DNA from 2 places in the Agromyces sp. NPDC055658 genome. Region 1 is predicted to be linked to the other one. Evidence: riboswitches for the same ligand, from Rfam matches in the RefSeq annotation. Region 1 holds a riboswitch; the other holds the start of a gene.
The links. A riboswitch is a leader RNA that binds a small molecule or an ion and turns the genes downstream of it on or off. The one in region 1 is predicted to bind thiamine pyrophosphate.
Positions count from the first base shown of each region.

Region 2: another riboswitch for thiamine pyrophosphate. It lies ahead of ACWGPE_RS16550 (ECF transporter S component); the one in region 1 lies ahead of thiM (hydroxyethylthiazole kinase).

Region 1 covers NZ_JBSHHD010000031.1:1,783-11,185, forward strand. Annotated here, with positions in the region: gene ACWGPE_RS14420 (LVIVD repeat-containing protein) at 1-57, opposite strand, end outside; gene ACWGPE_RS14425 (epoxide hydrolase family protein) at 268-1,380, shown strand; TPP riboswitch at 1,539-1,655, shown strand; gene thiM (hydroxyethylthiazole kinase) at 1,647-2,570, shown strand; gene thiE (thiamine phosphate synthase) at 2,567-3,229, shown strand; gene ACWGPE_RS14440 (bifunctional hydroxymethylpyrimidine kinase/phosphomethylpyrimidine kinase) at 3,226-4,731, shown strand; gene ACWGPE_RS14445 (winged helix-turn-helix transcriptional regulator) at 4,810-5,178, opposite strand; gene ACWGPE_RS14450 (SDR family oxidoreductase) at 5,277-6,137, shown strand; gene ACWGPE_RS14455 (dihydrofolate reductase family protein) at 6,141-6,713, opposite strand; gene ACWGPE_RS14460 (hypothetical protein) at 6,862-7,422, shown strand; gene ACWGPE_RS14465 (ATP-binding cassette domain-containing protein) at 7,524-9,403, shown strand, end outside.
Region 2 covers NZ_JBSHHD010000042.1:18,799-28,201, reverse strand. Annotated here, with positions in the region: gene ACWGPE_RS16565 (hypothetical protein) at 1-356, shown strand, start outside; gene ACWGPE_RS16560 (DNA polymerase IV) at 453-1,793, shown strand; gene ACWGPE_RS16555 (hypothetical protein) at 1,804-2,136, shown strand; TPP riboswitch at 2,226-2,335, shown strand; gene ACWGPE_RS16550 (ECF transporter S component) at 2,374-3,012, shown strand; gene ACWGPE_RS16545 (ABC transporter ATP-binding protein) at 3,014-4,504, shown strand; gene ACWGPE_RS16540 (energy-coupling factor transporter transmembrane component T family protein) at 4,501-5,295, shown strand; gene ACWGPE_RS16535 (ATP-binding protein) at 5,292-5,873, shown strand; gene ACWGPE_RS16530 (hypothetical protein) at 5,878-6,135, shown strand; gene ACWGPE_RS16525 (D-alanyl-D-alanine carboxypeptidase family protein) at 6,176-7,429, opposite strand; gene ACWGPE_RS16520 (metallopeptidase family protein) at 7,455-7,814, opposite strand; tRNA gene ACWGPE_RS16515 (tRNA-His) at 7,881-7,956, opposite strand; gene orn (oligoribonuclease) at 8,001-8,627, opposite strand; tRNA gene ACWGPE_RS16505 (tRNA-Arg) at 8,686-8,758, opposite strand; gene ACWGPE_RS16500 (cation:proton antiporter) at 8,789-9,403, opposite strand, start outside.

The sequences.
Region 1 (9,403 bases):
GCCGGCGGCGGCGAGTGCGCGGCGCCGCGCATTCGGGGGTCGTTGTTCGGATCTCATCGTCGTGCCCTCTTCTCTCGTTACGACAGAACCTGCGTTTCGACACAGCGATCGAGCCCTCCGATGGGCGGTCGCCCACAACCCCGTGGGCGCCCGCGGCCCCGGAAGGCCGACCATGCCCCCCAAACTAGCGACAAGCGCAGGGTCGGCGCAGCCGGTATTTCGGGGGACACGGGCGACTCCGTCGGTGGGTCGCCGTACCGTCGGCCCATGGGCCAGGTGCAACCGTTCGAGATCCACGTCGACGATGAAGTGCTCGGCGACCTGCGGGCACGCCTCGCCCGCACCCGGCTCCGGGGCGACTCGCCGCGACGGCCGCCGGCGGGCATGAACCACGACTACCTGCGGCAGCTCATCGACACCTGGGCGGCATGGGACTGGCGAGCGCGCGAGGCGTGGCTCAACCGGCATCCGCAGTTCGTCGCCCGGGTCGGCGACGCCGACGTGCACTTCGTGCACCGGCGATCCGAGCGCACCGACGCACCCGTGCTGCTCGTGATGCACGGCTGGCCGCACACCTTCGCGCTGCAGCTCGACTTCGCCGACCTGCTGCCCGACTTCCACGTCGTCGTGCCGAGCCTGCCGGGGTTCGCCTTCTCATCGCCGTACGCCGACGGCCCGATGACCGAGCGGCGCCTCGCCGAGACGATGCACTCGCTCATGACCGACGTGCTCGGCTACGAGCGCTACGTCACCTACGGCGAGGACGTCACGGCCAACGTGAGCGACCTCATCGCCGCGAGCCATCCCGAGCATGTCGTCGCGATCGTCGCGACGCACGCGCACTTCCCGACCGGTGACGAACGGGAGGCGCTCACCGAACCGGCCGAGCGCGCGTTCTTCGCGGCGCTCGCCGAGCGCCACGGCACCGACGGCGCCTACGGGCACGTGCAGGCGACGCGTCCCGACACCCTCGCGGTCGCCCTCGACGACTCCCCCGCCGGCCTGCTCGCCTGGATCGCCGAGAAGCTCGTCGAGTGGAGCGACACCCCGCCCGGCGACCCCAGCGCCGTCGAGCGCCGCATCTCGCGCGACCGCATCCTCACCGAGGCGATGATCTACTGGGTCACCCGCTCGATCGCGTCGTCGTTCCGTCCGTACTACGAGGGCGCTGATCAGCCCGACCCGATTCCGCCGACCGGGGTTCCGGCGGCCGTCTTCATCCAGCGGCACGAGGCCGACTACCCCGAGACGCTCGCGCGACGGCACTACCTCGACCTGCGCGTCTTCGACCGGCTGCCAGAGGGCGGGCACTTCACCGTCGCCGAGGTGCCCGAGGCGATGGCGGCGCGGGTGCGGGAGTTCGTGGGGTCGCTGGGCTGAGGCGCGGCCCGCGCTTCCGGCGCATGGCGGCCCCGAACGTGAACGGAGCCCGATCAGAATGCGAGCCCCAGGTCGTCACGCGGAGTACCGCAGGTCGGGCGACGGGCTCCCCGGAACTGCGATGCCGACTCGCACTCGACCGCTGCGCTAGGCTCGCTCGCAGTGACACGGGGTGCCGCCCCGCCCGCGCCGAGGCGCGAGCACGAGCGGCTGAGATCACACCCGTCGAACCTGATCTAGTTCGGACTAGCGAAGGGATGTCGCCGATGAGCGCACGCCTGAACGACCCTGCCCAGCACGACGCGGATGCCTCGGAGGAGGTGGCGCTCGCCGCGGCGGCGCTGCTCGACCGGCTCCGCGAGACCGCCCCGCTCACGCACTGCATCACGAACAGCGTCGTGACGAACTTCACCGCCAACGCGCTGCTCGCGCTCGGCGCCGCCCCCGCGATGGTCGACATCACGGGCGAGGCCGGCATGTTCGCGAGCATCGCAGGCGGCCTGCTCGTGAACCTCGGCACTCCGACGCCCGAGCAGCGCGATGCCGCCCGCGAGGCCGTCGCCGCCGCCCGCGACGCGGGCACGCCGTGGGTGCTCGACCCGGTCGCGATCGGCGCCCTGCCCGTGCGCACGGCGCTCGCGCACGAGCTCACGGAGTTCCGGCCGACGGCGATCCGCGGCAACGCGAGCGAGATCCTCGCCCTTGCGGGTGACGGCGCGGGCGGGCGCGGCGTCGACGCCGCCGATACGACGGATGCCGCGGCCGACGCCGCCGCGCGACTCGCAGGCCGGTTCGGCTCGGTCGTCGCGGTGTCGGGCCCGGTCGACCTGATCACCGACGGCCGGCGCACCGTGCGACTCGCGAACGGCGACGCCCTGCTCACGCGCATCACGGGCGGCGGCTGCGCCCTCGGCGCGGTGACCGCCGCCTTCCTCGCCGTCGGCGACGACGCCTTCGAGGCCACCGTCGCAGCGAACCTCGTCTACACGGTGGCGGCCGAGCTCGCCGCTGACGGCGCCGCCGGGCCGGGGTCGTTCGGACCCCGCTTCCTCGACGCGCTCGCGGCGGTCGATGCGGCCGAGCTGGGGGCGCGGGCGCGGGTCGTTCTCGATGCGGGGCGGGGCGCCGGCCTCGACGTCGACGTCGACGTCGACGAATCGCTCGCCGAGATCGCCGAGGTCGGGGCGTGAGCGCCCGCACGGCACTCGACCTCTCGCTCTACCTCGTCACCGATCCGGCGCTCTGCGGCGCGCGCGGCATCGTCGAGGTGGTCTCCGAGGCCGTGGCCGGCGGCGTGCGGGTCGTGCAACTGCGAGACAAGGGCGCCGAGGCGTCCTCGCTGCTCGCCCAGCTCGAGGCGCTCGCCGCCGCGATCGACGGGCGCGCCGCCCTGCTCGTCAACGACCGGCTCGACGTCGCACTGGCCGCACGCGCGAGCGGCCTGCCGGTCGACGGCGTGCATCTCGGGCAGGGCGACGCGACGGTCGTGGTCGCCCGCGAACGGCTCGGCGCCGAGGCGATCGTGGGGCTCACCGCGAACGGCGCCGCCCACCTCGACGCGGTCGACCGGCTGCCGCGCGGCACCGTCGACTACCTCGGGGTCGGGGTGATCCGGCCGACGTCGACGAAGCCCGACCATCCGCCGACGCTCGGCGTCGACGGCTTCGCCCGGGTCGCCGCGGCGACCGAACTGCCGTGCGTGGCGATCGGCGGCGTCGGCCTCGCCGACGTCGTGCCGCTTCGCGAGGCGGGCGCGGCCGGTGTCGCCGTCGTCTCGGCGCTGTGCGCGGCCGACGACCCGCGGGCCGCGGCGCGCGAATTCGTGCTCGGATGGGCGTCGGCGCGATGACCGCACGCGTGCTCAGCATCGCCGGAAGCGACCCCTCGGGCGGTGCCGGCATCCAGGCCGATCTCAAGTCGATCGCCGCCGTCGGCGGCTACGGCATGGCCGCGATCACCGCCCTCACCGCGCAGAACACGCGCGGCGTCCGCGGGGTGCACGTGCCGCCCGCGAGCTTCCTCGCCGCGCAGCTCGACGCGATCGCCGACGACATCGTCATCGACGCGGTGAAGCTCGGCATGCTCGCGAACGCCGAGGTCATCCGCACGGTCGTCGCCTGGCTCGGGCGCACCCGCCCGCCGGTCGTCGTGCTCGACCCGGTGATGGTCGCGACGAGCGGCGACCGGCTGCTCGACGCCGACGCCGAGGCCGCGATGCGCGAGCTGCTGCCCCTCGCCGACCTCGTCACCCCGAACCTCGACGAGCTCGCCGTGCTCGCCCGGCGCGAAGTCGCGACGACCTGGGCCGCGGCGATCGCCCAGGCAGAGGGCGTCTCGGCCGAGTACGGGATCCGCGTGCTCGCGAAGGGCGGACACCTCGCGGGCGACCTCGCCCCCGACGCGCTCGTCGACGCCGCCTCCGCGACGATCGTCGAGTTCGGCGGCGAGCGCATCGCCACGAGTTCGACGCACGGCACCGGATGCTCGCTCTCGTCGGCGATCGCCGCACTCGCCGCCGAGCTCGGCGATTGGCCCTCCGCGATCGCCGAGGCCCGGCGCTGGCTGCGCGAGTCGCTGCGGCACGGCGACGCACTCGAGGTCGGCGACGGCCACGGGCCGATCAGCCACTTCGCGGGGCTCTGGTCGCGCGGCGGCACGCGCACCGCACCGACGCCGACCGAGGTCGAGGCCGAATGGTGGGAGGGCATCTCCGACGTGCGTCGTGCGATCGACGAGCTGCCGTTCATCCGCGGGCTCGCCGACGGCACGCTGCCGGTCGAGCCGTTCCGCGAGTACCTCGCGCAGGACGCGCTCTACCTGCGCGACTACGCACGCGCACTCGCGACGGCGGCGGCCCTCGCCCCGGATGCCGCTGCGCAAGCCTTCTGGGCGACGTCGTCGCACGGCTCGATCGTCGGGGAGCTCGAACTGCACGAGCGCTGGCTGGGCACCGGCGCCGCGACCGACGCGACCCGCCCCGGGCCCGCCACAACCGCGTACCTCGACCACCTGCTCGCGACGGCGGCGCGCGGCGACTACGCCGTGCTCGTCGCGGCCCTGCTTCCCTGCTTCTGGCTCTACACCGACCTCGGCGCCCGGCTCGCGGCCGGCGAGTTCGGGGAGCAGGCGCTCGCCCCGGAGCATCCGTATGCCTCATGGCTCGCGACGTACGGCGACCCCGCGTTCGCCGAGGCGACCCGCGAGGCGGTCGCGATCGTGACCGCCTCGGCGTCGCGCGAGACACCCGGGGTGCGCGAGCGCATGCTGCGGGCGTTCCGGGCTTCGGCCGTGCACGAGCTCGCGTTCTTCGCGGCGCCGCTCGGGGCGGAGGTCGCTCCGCTGGCGGGCTGAGGCGCGGCGGGCGCAGCTCGGGTCCTCGGCCGTCCGGGGTTCGAGGCGGGTCCTCTTCGTCGGCGCTCCTCGACCGACTCAGGCCGTTCGACCCACGATGCCGTCGGCCTCGCGAGCGACCCACCCCACGAGGGGCAGCATGTGCTCCATGAGGTCGTCGCCGAGCGGCGTCAGCGAGTACTCGACGCGAGGCGGCACCTCGGGATACGAGGTGCGGGCGACGAGCCCGTCGGCCTCGAGGGTGCGCAGCGTCGAGGCGAGCATCTTCTCGCTGATGCCTTCGACCTCGCGACGCAGCTCGCCCCAGCGATGCGTGCCGTCGGTCAGCGCGAGCAGCACGAGCACTCCCCACTTGCTCATGATGTGGTCGAGCACGACCCGTGTCGGGCAGCCGTCGGTGAAGACTTCGCCGGACTGCTCCCGGATCTCCGCAAGACTTACCGTCATGTGGGTACCTTACTTCAAAGTGGGTACAGATTCGGGGGAAGGTTCAGCCGAGGCATCCGGTTGCAGCCGGTGACGCTTCTCGAAAGGAACCGACCCTCATGACCATCCTCGTCACCGCCGCCTCGGGCCAGCTCGGCCGCCTCGTCGTCGACGCGCTGCTCGACCGCGGCGTCGCCCCCGCCGACATCGTCGCGACCGCCCGCGACACGGCGAAGCTCGCCGACCTCGCCGAGCGCGGCGTGCACACCGCTCGCCTCGACTACTCGGAGCCCGCCTCGATCGCGGCGGCGCTCGACGGCGTCGACCGGGTGCTGCTCGTCTCCGGTTCGGAGTTCGGCGAGCGCGCCGCCCAGCACCAGAATGTGATCGACGCGGCGAAGGCCGCGGGCGTCGCGAAGCTCGTCTACACGAGCGCACCGCAGGCCGCGACCGCCGACTTCGTCCTCGCGCCCGAGCACCGCGCCACCGAGGAGGCGATCGCCGCCTCGGGCATCCCCGCGGTCATCGCCCGCGACAACTGGTACACCGAGAACTACGCGGCGGATGTCTCGCGCGCGGCCGACACGGGCGTCATCGCCGCTTCCGTGGCCGACGGGAAGGTCGCGAGCGCGACCCGCGCCGACCTCGCCGAGGGCCTCGCCGTGCTGCTGACGAGCGACGACCACGTCGGCCAGGTGCTCGAGCTCGCCGGCGAGACGGCGTGGAGCTACGACGAGCTCGCCGCCGCGGCGTCCGAGGTGCTCGGTCGCGAGGTGCGGTACCAGCAGCTCACGACCGAGGAGCACGTGGCCGCGCTCGAGTCGGCCGGACTCGACGCGGGCACCGCGGGGTTCGTCGCGGGCATCGACGACGGAATCCGCCGCGGCGTGCTCGACGTGCCGAACGACGCGCTCGCCCGCCTCATCGGCCGGCCGACGACCTCGCTCGTCGACGGGCTGCGCGCGGCGCTTGCCGCGTAGCGATCAGCGCACGACGTCGTAGACGGCCTTGACGATGCCGTTCGAGTAGGCCGCGTGCTCGGTGAGCTCGAGCTTCGTCGTGAGGCCCGGGTCGTCGCCGAACAGGCGCTTGCCGCTGCCGAGCAGCACCGGGAACACCAGCAGGTGGTACCGGTCGACCAGCCCGGCGGCGGCGAGCCCCTGCGCGAGGGTCGCCGAGCCGTGCACGATGATCGGCGCGCCATCGCCCTCCTTCAGGCGGGCGACGTCGTCGAGCGAGCGCAGCAGGTTCGTCTCGTGCCACTCGGGTACGAGGTCGGCCTCGTCGAGCGTCGTCGACACGACGTACTTCGGCATCGCGTTGTACTCGGCGAAGTCGTCCTCCATCGAGGGCCACACGGGCGCGAACTCCTGGTAGCTCACCCGGCCGAGCAGCAGGGCTCCGGCTTCGAGTTGCTCGGTGCCCTTGAGCTCGTACGCCTCCTCGACGAACGGCACCTCCTTGAAGGTCCAGCCGGCGCGAGGGTGGTCGCCGCCGCCGGGCGAGTCGACGACGCCGTCGAGGCTGATGAACTCGGTCACGATGATGGGGCGCATTGGCCTGTCCTTCCGATTCAGGTGGCGGCGAAGCATCCGCCTTCATTCTGGACGTCGAACGGGCCGCGCCGATATCGACAGATGACGGAAGAAGCCCACCGCAGGTCACGCGGCGTCACAGCACGACTGCGCCGAATACGCTCGAAGGATGACTCGACTTCGGCCCGTGCTCGCGGCCCTGCCCCTGCTCGTGCTCGCCCTGGCCGCCTGTTCCTCGCCGTCCGGCTCGACCGGCGAGGGCGCCGAGCCCACCGCTGCCGCCACGGCGGAAGCCACCGCCGACGCCGCGACCGTGCTCGAGGAGTGCACGGGCGTCGCCGTCATCGTCGACTCGGCCGACCTCGAGCTGAGCGAACCGATCGACGTCGCCGCGTGCGTCGACACCGACGAGCCGATTCTCGCCGCCGACGCGCTCGACGAGGCCGGCGTCGCGACCGAGGGCACCGTCGAATGGGGCGACCAGGTCGTCTGCCGCGTGAACGGCGAGCCCGCGGAGGACACGCTCATCACGGCCGCCGACGGCACCGAGTATCACGAGACCTGCGCCTCGATGCCCGCGGCGTTCGCGTACTGGTCGCTCTGGCAGCGCAGCGGCGGCGGCGAATGGGGTTACGCGCAGGAGGGCCTGCCGACGCTCGAGCTGGCGCCGGGCGACGCGGTCGAGCTGCTCTTCACGCTCAACGACCAGCCGGCCTCGCCCGCCGAGTAGGCGGCCCGTGCCTCCGCTGGCCGGGCGGTGCCGACGCGTATCGAGACCACGATGCCAGCCAGCCCTTGACCGCGCGCCAGCGACCTGATGCACTGACCCCGATGTTCCGGTTCCGACCAGCTCCGCTCCGCCTTGCGCTCGTGCTCGCGGCGGTGTTCGTCGCGACCCGGGTCGTGTACCGCGTGCTGTTCGCGGGCGCCGGCGGGCCCGGCGTCGTGCTGGTCGACCTGCCGGTCGTGCGGCTCGCTCCCCCGTTCGAGCATGTCGCGATGTTCGGACCGATCACGACGGGCGGGCTGTGGGCCGCGTTCGTGAGCGCCCTGCCGATCGCGCTCGTGATTCTCGCTTTCGGCGTCGTCAACGCGTGCGTCGACGTCTCGCGGGTGTTCGCGCGGGCCGCTCGCGGAGGTCCCCTCGCCGGATCGGCTCGCGCGCTCGTCATCGCGTGGTCGACGTTCCCCGCGCTCGCCGACGCCGTGCGCCGGGTTCGGCTCGCCCGGCGGCTCCGCGGCGAACGCGGCGCCGGCGCGCTCATCGTGCCCATTCTCGAGCACACGATCGAACGCTCGATCGCGATCGCCGCCGCGATGGAGGTGCGCGGCTTCGCCGCGACCCATCGCGTCGAGGGCGACTGCGCCCGCCCCGTCGAGGTGACCGGCGCCGTGCTCGGCCACGGCGAGGGCGACGACCGCGAGCGTGCGGACCGCTGGTCGATCGCCGTGCCCGAACTGCGGCTCGAGCCCGGCACCCTCGCCGTGCTCGCCGGCCCGACCGGTTCGGGCAAGTCGACCCTGCTCGACACCCTGAGCGGCGTGCACACGCACGTCGACGGCGGTCGGGCGTCGGGCGTGCTCCGCGTCGGCGGCGTCGACCGCCTCGCCGTGCCGGCCCGCGACACGGCCGGGTTCGTCGGGGTGGTCGCACAGGACCCGCGGCTCGGATTCACGAGCGAGACCGTCGACGACGAGGTCGGCTTCGCGCTGACCGTGCGCGGCGTCGCACCCGTCATCGTCGCGGCCCGCGTCGCCGAGGTGCTGACGCGCATCGGCGCCGAGCATCTCGCGGGACGCGAGCTGCGCAGCCTCTCGGCGGGCGAGGCGACGCTCGTCGCGATCGGCGCCGCGATCGTCGAGCAACCCCTGCTGCTGCTCGTCGACGAACCGCTCGCCGACCTCGACCCCGAGGCCCGCGCCCGCATCACCGGACTGCTCGGACGCATCGCGCACGAGGCGGGCGTCTGCGTGCTCGTCGCCGAGCATCGGGCGGCCGAGTTCGCGGCGGTCGCCGATCGGTGGTTCGAGATCTCGGAGGGCGCGGTCGTCGAGGCATCGAGCGCTCCCGACTCGACCGAGGGCCAGCGGGCCGCCTCGTCTGGATACGCTCGTGCGTCGCTTCCCGGCCGACGGGCCGGCGTTGGACTGCGCGTCGCCGGCATCACCGTGCGACACGGCGATCAGGTCGCGGTCGACGACGTCTCATTCGACGCGGCGCCCGGCGAGATCGTGGCGCTCGGCGGACCGAACGGGGCCGGCAAGTCGAGCCTCTTCACCGCGATCGCGCTCGGCACCGAACCGGGCACGGTGCGCACGGGCGACGAGGATGACTCGGGCCAGGATGCCTCGGGCCACCGCCCCTCCCGGTCGTCACGGCGTCGCATCGCCCTCGTGCCCGACCGCTCCGACGACCTGCTCTTCACCGACACCGTCGAGGCCGAGTGCCGGCGCGCCGACCGCACCGGACGCCGACCGCGCGGCACGACGTGGGCACTGTTCACCGAGCTGCTCGGGCACCCGACCGATCGGGATGAGCTCGCGGCGCGGCATCCGCGCGACCTCTCGGCCGGCCAACGGCGGCTGCTCGTGATCGCCGTGCAGGCGGCGGGCGAGGCATCCGCGCTGCTCGTCGACGAGCCGACCCGCGGACTCGACCCGTCGGCGCAGACCGCGCTCGCGCGGGCCCTTCGGCTCGTCGCCGATCGGGG
Region 2 (9,403 bases), on a different contig from region 1:
ACCCGAGCGCCCTCGCCCGGGCCGCCACCCGCCAGGAGCTGCGGGCGCCGGGGAGCATGGAGCGCGCGTTCTCGAACGCCGGCGCGCAGGGCGGCCCGCAGGGTGCGGGGCGACCCGGACCGTCGTTCGGCCAGATGTTCGGCGGCTCGCTCCTCGGCTCGATCGCGGGTGTCGTCGTCGGCACGGCGATCGCCGATGCGATCCTGCCCGACCCCGCATCGTTCGACGCCGGGGGCGCCGATGCCGGCGCGGATGCCGGCTCGGTCGAAGCCGGGGGTGACACCGGTGGCGACTTCGGCGGATTCGGCGGCGACTTCGGCGGGGGAGACTTCGGCGGCGGCGACTTCGGGTTCTGAGGCCCGGCGCCGTCTTCGTCGTGCGTCGGGCTCGCCGCCGTCCGGCATGACTCCGGTCGGCCGGGCGACGTCGGCGGACCGGGATAGAGTCGCAACATGAGCAAGCAGGACGGCTCGTCGCGCCAGGTCACGACTGGACCGGTCGACGATTCGGCCACCCCGATCCTGCACGTCGACATGGACGCGTTCTTCGTCTCGGTCGAACTCCTGCGCCGCCCCGAGCTCCGTGGCAAGCCCGTGCTCGTGGGCGGCACCGCCGGCCGCGGCGTGGTCTCGGCAGCGAGCTACGAGGCCCGCCGGTACGGCGTCAACTCGGCGATGCCGATGTCGGTGGCGTTGCAGCGCTGCCCGAACGCGATCGTGCTCCGGGGCGACTACGCGAGCTACTCGCGCTACTCGAAGCAGGTCATGAAGATCTTCGAGGAGGTCACACCGCTCGTCGAACCCCTCTCGATCGACGAGGCCTTCCTCGACGTGTCCGGTGCTCGTCGGCTCCACGGCAGCCCGGCGGAGATCGCGTGGGCGATTCGTGAACGCGTCCGCTCCGAGACCGGCCTCACCTGCTCCATCGGCGTCGCCGCGACGAAGTACGTGGCGAAGGTGGCGTCGAGTCGTGCGAAGCCCGATGGCATGCTCGTCGTGCCCGCCGCCGAGACCCTCGCATTCCTGCATCCGCTCCCGGTGTCGGCGCTCTGGGGTGTCGGGCGCGTCACCGAGGAGTCGCTGACGCGGCTCGGACTCCGCACGGTCGGCGACGTGGCGGAGATGCCGGCCGATGCCCTCCAGCGCGCCGTCGGGCCGGCGCTCGCGTCACGTCTGACGAGGCTCGCCAACGGCATCGACCCGCGCGACGTCGAGACCGCCCGTTCGGAGAAGAGCATCGGACATGAGGTCACCTTCGGCCACGACCTCACCGATCCGACGCAGATCCGCCGCGAGCTGCTGCGACTCTCGGACGACGTCGCGGTCCGGCTGCGCCGTGCGGGCGTCGTGGGGCGCACGGTCGTGCTGAAGCTGCGCTACGGCGACTTCCGCACCGTCACCCGTTCGCGCACGCTCGGTGAGCCGACCGACGTCGCCCGCCGCATCTACGACGAGGCGTCGGCCGCGCTCGGCGAGCTCGTCGGCGACGGCGCCCGGATTCGCCTGATCGGGGTGCGCGCCGAGCAGCTGCGTCCCTCCGGCGGCGGGGCCGCCCTCTGGGACCCCGATGAGGAGTGGCGCGGGGCCGAGCGGGCCGTCGACGAGGTGACGGCCCGGTTCGGACGCGGTGCGGTGCGACCGGCCGCGCTCGTCCGACCCGGCGAAGCCGCGGCGCGCGTCGAGTCCATGCGACGTCGGCCCCTCGACGCAGCGGGCGCATCGCGCGACGCGGCGGACGCCGCCGAGGCGGCCGAAGGCCGGGCGGGGGTGGATCGAACGCAGTTCGGCGGGTAGCGTGGCGGTCATGGCTGATCTCGTGCTCGAACTCGCAGAGACCGTCGCCGGCGTGGGCGTGAAGACCTCGTACGGCGAACCCGTCGATCTCGACGGCACCAAGGTCGTCCCCGTCGCGCTCGGGTACTACGGGTTCGGGGCGGGCAGCGGCAGCGACTCCGGCGGCGACCAGGCCGGCGGCGGCGGTGGCGGTGGGCTCTCCATTCCGCTCGGCGCATACGTCGGCCGTGGCGGCGACGTCCGCTTCGAACCGAACCTCATCGGTCTCCTCCTCGTCGCGACCCCGCTCATCTGGGTGACGGGCAAGGCGCTCCGCGCCGTCATCCGCGCGCTCAAGCACTGACGCGGTCCTGAAGGCGGGGCGCGGCTCGACGGGCGACCGCGCCGCTCGTCCGTCGCGCGGCGTCATGCGGTCGTGGCCTGCGTATACTCGTCGATGAACACGGGAGTCCGGTGAGCCGGGCTGAGAGGAAGGTTCTCAACCTTCGACCGTCGAACCTGATCTGGGTCATGCCAGCGCAGGGAGGGCAATCGATCTCAACATCCCGTGCCTCTTTCCACCGAACGAAAGGGCACGACAGTGCACGCATCCGCACCAACCCCCACCGCCTCCACGACCGGTGCCGCGCCGGCGCGCAATCTCCGCTGGCGTGTCGTCGACATCGTCGTCGCCTCGGTCGTCGCCGTGGCGACGGGGCTGCTGTTCCTGTTCTGGAACAACATCGGCTACGCCTGGTTCGTGGCTGCCGACGCAGTGACCCCCGGACTCGGCGGCATCGCCGTCGGCATCTGGCTCATCGGCGGTGTGCTCGGCGGCCTCATCATCCGCAAGCCCGGCGCCGCCCTCTTCGTCGAGCTCGTCGCGGCCATGGTCTCCGCGATCGTCGGCAACCAGTGGGGCGTCGAGACCATCTGGTCGGGTCTCGCGCAGGGCATCGGCGCCGAGCTCGTCTTCGCGATCTTCCTCTACCGTCGCTTCGGGCTCCTCCAGGCGATCCTCGCCGGTGCGGCCGCGGGCGCCGGCGCGTGGACGCTCGAGCTGTTCACCTCGGGAAACCTGCAGAAGTCGGCCGAGTTCCTGACGCTCTACTTCTGCACGGTCGTCGTCTCGGGCGCGGTGCTCGCCGGAGTGCTCGGGTGGCTGCTCGTTCGCGCGCTCGCCGCGACGGGCGCGCTCAGCCGGTTCGCGGCGGGACAGGAAGCGACCCGACGGGTCTGACGTGGCGAACACCGCATCTTCGCCGACCCCGGCCGCCGTGGACGTGCGCGGCTGGGGTTGGCGTCACGCCTCCCGGCTCCGCCCCGCGCTCGAGGGGATCGACCTCCGCATCGAGCCGGGCGAGCGGGTGCTCCTGCTCGGGCCGAGCGGCGCCGGCAAGTCGACCCTGCTGCACGCCATGGCCGGTGTGCACGGCGGTGACGACGAGGGCGAGGCCGTCGGCGAGCTCCTGGTCGACGGAGCCGAGCCGGCGCGGGTGCGGGGGCGTTCGGGGCTCGTGCTGCAGGATCCCGACTCGCAGGTGATCCTCGCACGGGTGGGCGACGACGTCGCGTTCGGATGCGAGAACCTCGGTGTCCCTCGCGACGAGATCTGGCGTCGGGTGCGCGAATCGCTCGACGAGGTGGGTCTCGACGTGGCGATCGACCATCCGAGCTCGGCGCTGTCGGGCGGGCAGAAGCAACGGCTCGCCCTCGCGGGCGCCCTCGCGATGCGCCCGGGGCTGCTGCTGCTCGACGAGCCCACCGCGAATCTCGACCCCGACGGGGTCCGAGAGGTCAGGGCGGCGGTCGAGCGGGTACTCGATCGGCATGGCTCGACACTCGTCGTCGTCGAGCACCGCGTCGAGGTGTGGGCCGATCTCGTCGACCGCGTCGTCGTTCTCGGGCTCGACGGGCGTCTCATGGCCGACGGGCCCCCCGACGTCGTGCTCTCGCGTCAACGCGCGGCGCTCCTCGCCGCGGGCGTATGGGTTCCCGGCGGCCACGGCCCCACGGCCCCTCGCCGTCGAGTCGCCGTGGACGAGCCGACCGAGCCGTTGCTCACCGCGAACGGACTCGCGGTCGGCCGTCGTCCGCGCGACATCGTCCAGCGCGGACTCGACGTCGAGCTTCCGCGTGGCACCAGCACGGTGCTGACCGGCCCGAACGGTGCCGGCAAGTCGACCCTCGCCCTGACCCTGGGCGGCCTCCTGCGCCCGCTCGACGGTCGGGTCGAGGCATCCGCGTCGTTGTCAGCAGGGCTTCGAGGCGACCCGATCGGCTGGCGCTCCCGCGACCTGCTGACGCGCATCGGAACCGTGTTCCAGGAGCCCGAGCACCAGTTCGTCACGTCCAGCGTGCGCGCCGAGCTCGAGGTGGCGCCGCGGGCGCTCCGGCTCGGCGACCGCGAGACGGCCGCTCGCGTCGAAGACCTGTTGGCGCGCCTGCGGCTCGACCGCATCGCCTTGGCGAATCCGTTCACCCTGTCGGGCGGCGAGAAGCGCCGGTTGTCCGTCGCTGCCGTCCTTGCAGCCCGGCCCTCGGTGCTCGTCCTCGACGAACCGACGTTCGGCCAGGACCGGATCACCTGGCTCGAGCTGACCGCGCTGCTGCGCGAACTCGTCGACGAGGGCCTCACGCTGTTGTCGGTCACCCACGACGCCGCGTACATCGCAGCCCTGGGCGACCGCGGCATCCGCCTGGAGCCGACGAACACCCGGGCGTTCGCATGAGTGCCGTCGCCTCCGGAGCCGTCGACGCTCCCCGACTCCGGTTCATCGATCGAGTCAACCCCGTGACGAAGCTCGCCGCGGCGATGCTGCTCACCGCCCCGCTGCTGCTCACCGTCGACTGGGTGAGCGCCGCGACCGCACTCGTCATCGAGCTCGTGCTCTTCATGGCCGCGGGCGTGCGCCCCCGGATGCTCGTCCGACGGGCCTGGCCGATCCTCATCGCCGCGCCGATCGCCGGCATCAGCATGCTCCTGTACGGCCGTCCGTCGGGTGAGGAGTACTGGAGCTTCTGGCTCGCGCGCATCACCGACGGCTCGATCGAGCTCGCGATCGCGGTGACCGTTCGAGTGCTCGCGGTCGGCCTGCCCGCGGTGCTGCTCTTCATGCGGGTCGATCCGACCGAGCTCGCGGATGGTCTCGCGCAGGTGTGGCGGCTCCCGAGTCGCTTCGTGCTCGGCGCACTCGCGGGCGCCCGGCTCGTCGGGCTCTTCATCGAGGACTGGCACGCGATGGCGCTCAGCCGTCGCGCGAGAGGGATCGGCGACACGGGCGTGGTGCGGCGGTTCGCGACCATGGCGTTCGCCCTGCTCGTGCTCGCGATCCGCCGGGGGTCGAAGCTCGCGACCGCGATGGAGGCTCGAGGGTTCGGGAGCGATCGGCCGCGCACCTGGGCCAGGGCGTCGACGATCGGCTGGAGCGACTGGGTACTGATCGCGATCGCGTTCGCCATCGCGGTGGCGGCCATCGGCGCCGCGATCGCGGCGGGCACCTTCCATCCGGTGTGGTCGTGAGCGAGGCGGCGGCCGTCGCCAGGGTACTGGTCGCGGCACGGCAGCGTCAGGCGAGCGCGGCGTGGCCGCTCATCGCGATCGACGGCCCGAGCGGTGCCGGCAAGTCGACGCTCGCCGATGCGATCGCGCGGTCGTGGCGTGCGGGGGCGTCCCCCCGACTCGTCCGGCTCGATGCGATCTATCCCGGCTGGCGGGGGCTCGCGACCGCCTCCGGATCGCTCGAACGAACTCTGCTCGCCCCGCTCGCGCGCGGCGTGCCGGGCGGATGGCGCGGGTGGGACTGGGCGCGGAATCGGCCGGCGGCCTCCGTCACCGTCCTCCCGGGTCGGCCGCTCATCGTCGAGGGCTGCGGTGCCTTCGAGGCGACAGCGGGTCGCACCGGGGTGGTCAGGGTGTGGGTGCGAGCGGCGCAGGCGACGCGGAAGCGCCGTGCGCTCGAGCGCGATGCGGGGGGCTTCGACCCGTTCTGGGACCTCTGGGAGACCGAGTGGCGCCGATACGTGTACCGTACCGACCCACTGGGTTCGGCCGACCTGGTCGTCGAACTGCCCGAGTGCGGAGCCCGGGGGCTACGGTAGTGCTATGAGTGCAGATTCGGTCGGCGCCCAGTACGTCGCAGAGTTCATCGACGGACCGCTCGAGGGCGAGTTCGACCATCGCGCCCTCGTCGGGGGCAAGCCCGAGAAGCGCGTCGGCATGGTCGCCGCGGTCGACGGGCTGGAGTCGCTGTTCTGGTACAACGCCGTCGACGAGCGCGAGATGGGCGGCCAGCTGCGCGTTCGCTTCAGCTTCGACGCCGACGACTCCGATCCGGTGGAGTCCGACGACGAGAACGACTGAACCGGCCGGCGTCGCCGTCGACGGCGGATGACGCGCTCGCTCAGCCCGATCGGCCGTTGACGAACGCGTCGATCAGCACGAACGGGTTCGCGAGCCGCCAGAGCGGCCCCGGGTCGTCGATGTCGGCGGAGAGCTCGAGTTCACTGCCGATGTCGCCGTTCGCGGTCGGCACGGTCACGGTACCGACCGCGCGCCCGGCACGCGCCGTCGTGAACGGTTCGACGGCGACGGATGCCTCGCCCGGGTCGCTGCCCCAGGCGGCGTCGGTCCGCTCGGTGCGGGCGATGAGGTCGGCTTCATCGCCCCATGCGGTCTCGACCGTGCCGTAGCGGGCGCCCTCGGCGATGACGGTGACGGGCGCCGCGGATGCCGCGACCGACGTGAACGCCTCGACCACGGCAGGGTCGAGCGTCTCGTAGTCCGGCATGGTCGTCATCGCTCCCACGATGCGCTGCGGCTCGTCGTCGGCCCCGGGAACGGTGGCCGTGAAGATGAAGCAGACGCCTGCTTCGTCGGTGTAACTGCGCGAGAGTGCCCGAACGCCCTCGTCGCCGAGGTGGTCGATGACGTCGGGGACGTTGCGCGAGGTCGGGTCGCTGCGCTCGGGATCGGCGACGAGGGCCGCGAGCTGCGGGTTCGCGAGCGTCATTGCGGCGAGCCGCGCGAGCTCTTCAGCCGTACCGACGTTGTCGGCCGAGAGGCCCGTCGCATCGGCCACTCGCGTCGACTCGAAGCCCTGTGCCTCGAGCCACGCGTTCGCTTCGTCGACGTATCCGTCGACACTGCCGAACGCCCATCGGGCGAGCGTGTCGGCGTGGTTGTTGCTCGAGGCGAAGAGCACCGCTCGAACGACGTCGCGTTCCGACCAGCTGTCTCCGGGCGAGACCTGCAGCGTGCGGTTGCCGGCCTTCGAGTGATCGAGGTAGTCGGTGTAGTCGGCGGGGCCGATCTTGATCGCGGGGCCGGGTCCGTCGTCGGGCAACGGCAGCGAGTCGAGGGTCGCCAGCACGGTCACGAGCTTCGCGGCGCCGCCGATGGGGACCACACCGGTCTCGCCGGCGGTCGCGAGCATCGAGGCGCTGCCGTCCTCGTCGACGAGCGCGACGGCACTCGCTCCGCTCTCGGGCAGCACGATCGGCTCGGGCTTCCCGGCGGCGCCCTCGCCCGCCGCGCTGACGTGGACCTCCGCCTCCGGCAGGGGACCGAGCAGCATGGCGGGGCCGTAGACGCCGACCGCGAGGATCGCGACGGCGCCGATGGCGATGCCGACGATGCGGCCGGGCGACAGACTCATGACGTTCAGGGTATCTCGGCCGAGCTCACGCCCAGCCCAGTTCGTGCAAGCGGTCGTCGTCGATGCCGTAGAAGTGGGCGATCTCGTGCACGAGGGTGACGTGGATCTCCTCACGGAGCTCGTCTTCGTCGTCGCAGATCGCAAGCAGCGGTTCGCGGTAGAGGATGATCCGGTCGGGCATCTCGCCGAATCCGTAGCGGTCGCGCTCGGTCAGCGCCCAGCCGTCGTAGAGGCCGAGCAGGTCGAGCGAGCCGTCCTCCGGGCGGTCCTCGACGACGAAGACGACGTTCTCGAGCCCGTCGATCATGTCGTCGGGCAGTTGGTCGAGCTCATCGACGACGAGGGCTTCGAACGCTTCGGCATCGAGTTCCACGGCCTCTCCCATCCGTCCGTCCAGAGGGCTGATACACGAAGCGCGGGCCGTTTCCGGACCCGCGCTTCGCACACCGCTTGGGGTGAGTAACGGGGCTTGAACCCGCGACCTCCTGGACCACAACCAGGCGCTCTACCAACTGAGCTATACCCACCATGTGTCGACCGCCGGGGCGATCAGGACAACGGATAGAGCCTACTACACGTTGGAGCCCTGCTCGAACTCGGCCACCACTTCGGCGGCGAGCGCCTGCAGTTCGTGACTGGCCGGGCCCGGGTCGGCGACGAAGACGGCGCGGCGGTAGTAGTGCAGCTCGCGGATCGACTCGAGGATGTCGGCCAGAGCGCGGTGACCGCCGTTCTTCGCGGGGGAGTTGAAGTACGCGCGCGGGAACCAGCGCTTGGCCAGCTCCTTGATCGACGAGACGTCGACGTTGCGGTAGTGCAGGTGTGCATCGAGTCGGGGCATGTACTTCGTGAGGAATGCGCGATCGGTGCCGATCGAGTTGCCGGCGAGCGGCGCCTTCTGCTCGTCGGGCACGTGCTTCAGCACGTACTCGAGCACCTGGTACTCGGCCTCTGCGACGGAGACGCCGTTGGGGATCTCCTCGATGAGCCCCGAGGTGGTGTGCATCTGCCGCACGAACTCGCCCATCGACTCGAGTGCGCTCGCGTCGGGCTTGATGACGATGCTGAGCCCACCGTCGACGGGGCGGAGGTCGTAGTCGGTGATGACGACGGCGATCTCGACCAGCTCATCGACTTCGAGGTCGAGTCCGGTCATCTCGCAGTCGATCCAGACCAGTCTGTCGCTCGAAGAAGCCATGCGGCGAGTCTAACCGGAGGCGCCGACAGCGTGTTCGACGCGGCATCCGCGTCGTCGGTGCCCCCGGCAGGAATTGAACCTGCGACCAAGAGATTAGAAGGCTCCTGCTCTATCCGCTGAGCTACGGGGGCGGTCGTGGCAAGCATACCCGCCGAGGGCGATCAGCCCTCGGTCGGCACGTGCACGTCGTCGGTCACGGCGCGATCGCGCGACGCGCCGCCGCGACGCCGGACCAGGAGGGCGATGAGCGGGAACAGCAGCACCGAGAGCATGCCGGCGCCGACGAGCGCGGCGGCCGTGCCGCTCGAGAGGTCGCCGGCATCGACGCCGATCGCCGTGACCGCGACGATGATCGGAAGCCCCGTGGCACCGAACAACGCGGTCGCGGCGAGGTCGCGCCGGCTCGATCCGGCCGGTGCCGCGAGCATCGAGGGAATGCCGCGTACGACGAGCATCAGGAGGAGGAAGATCGGCAGCATGGCCGTCGTCCTGCCGTCGGCGAAGAGGGCCTCGAGGTCGAAGGTGATGCCGGTGTTGATGAAGAACACGGGCACCAGGAAGCCGTAGCCGACCGCCTCGAGTTTCGACTCGATCGCTTCGGCGTCGCGTTCCGGAGCCCCGTTCAGCAGCAGCCGGTAGAGCACGCCCGCCGTGAATGCGCCGAGCAGCATGTCGAGATCGAGCACGATGCTGAGCGCGACGAGCGCGAGCAGGATGAAAATGACGAGTCGCACCGCGAACTGCCCGCTCGTGTGGAGCGTCGACGTGATCATGGC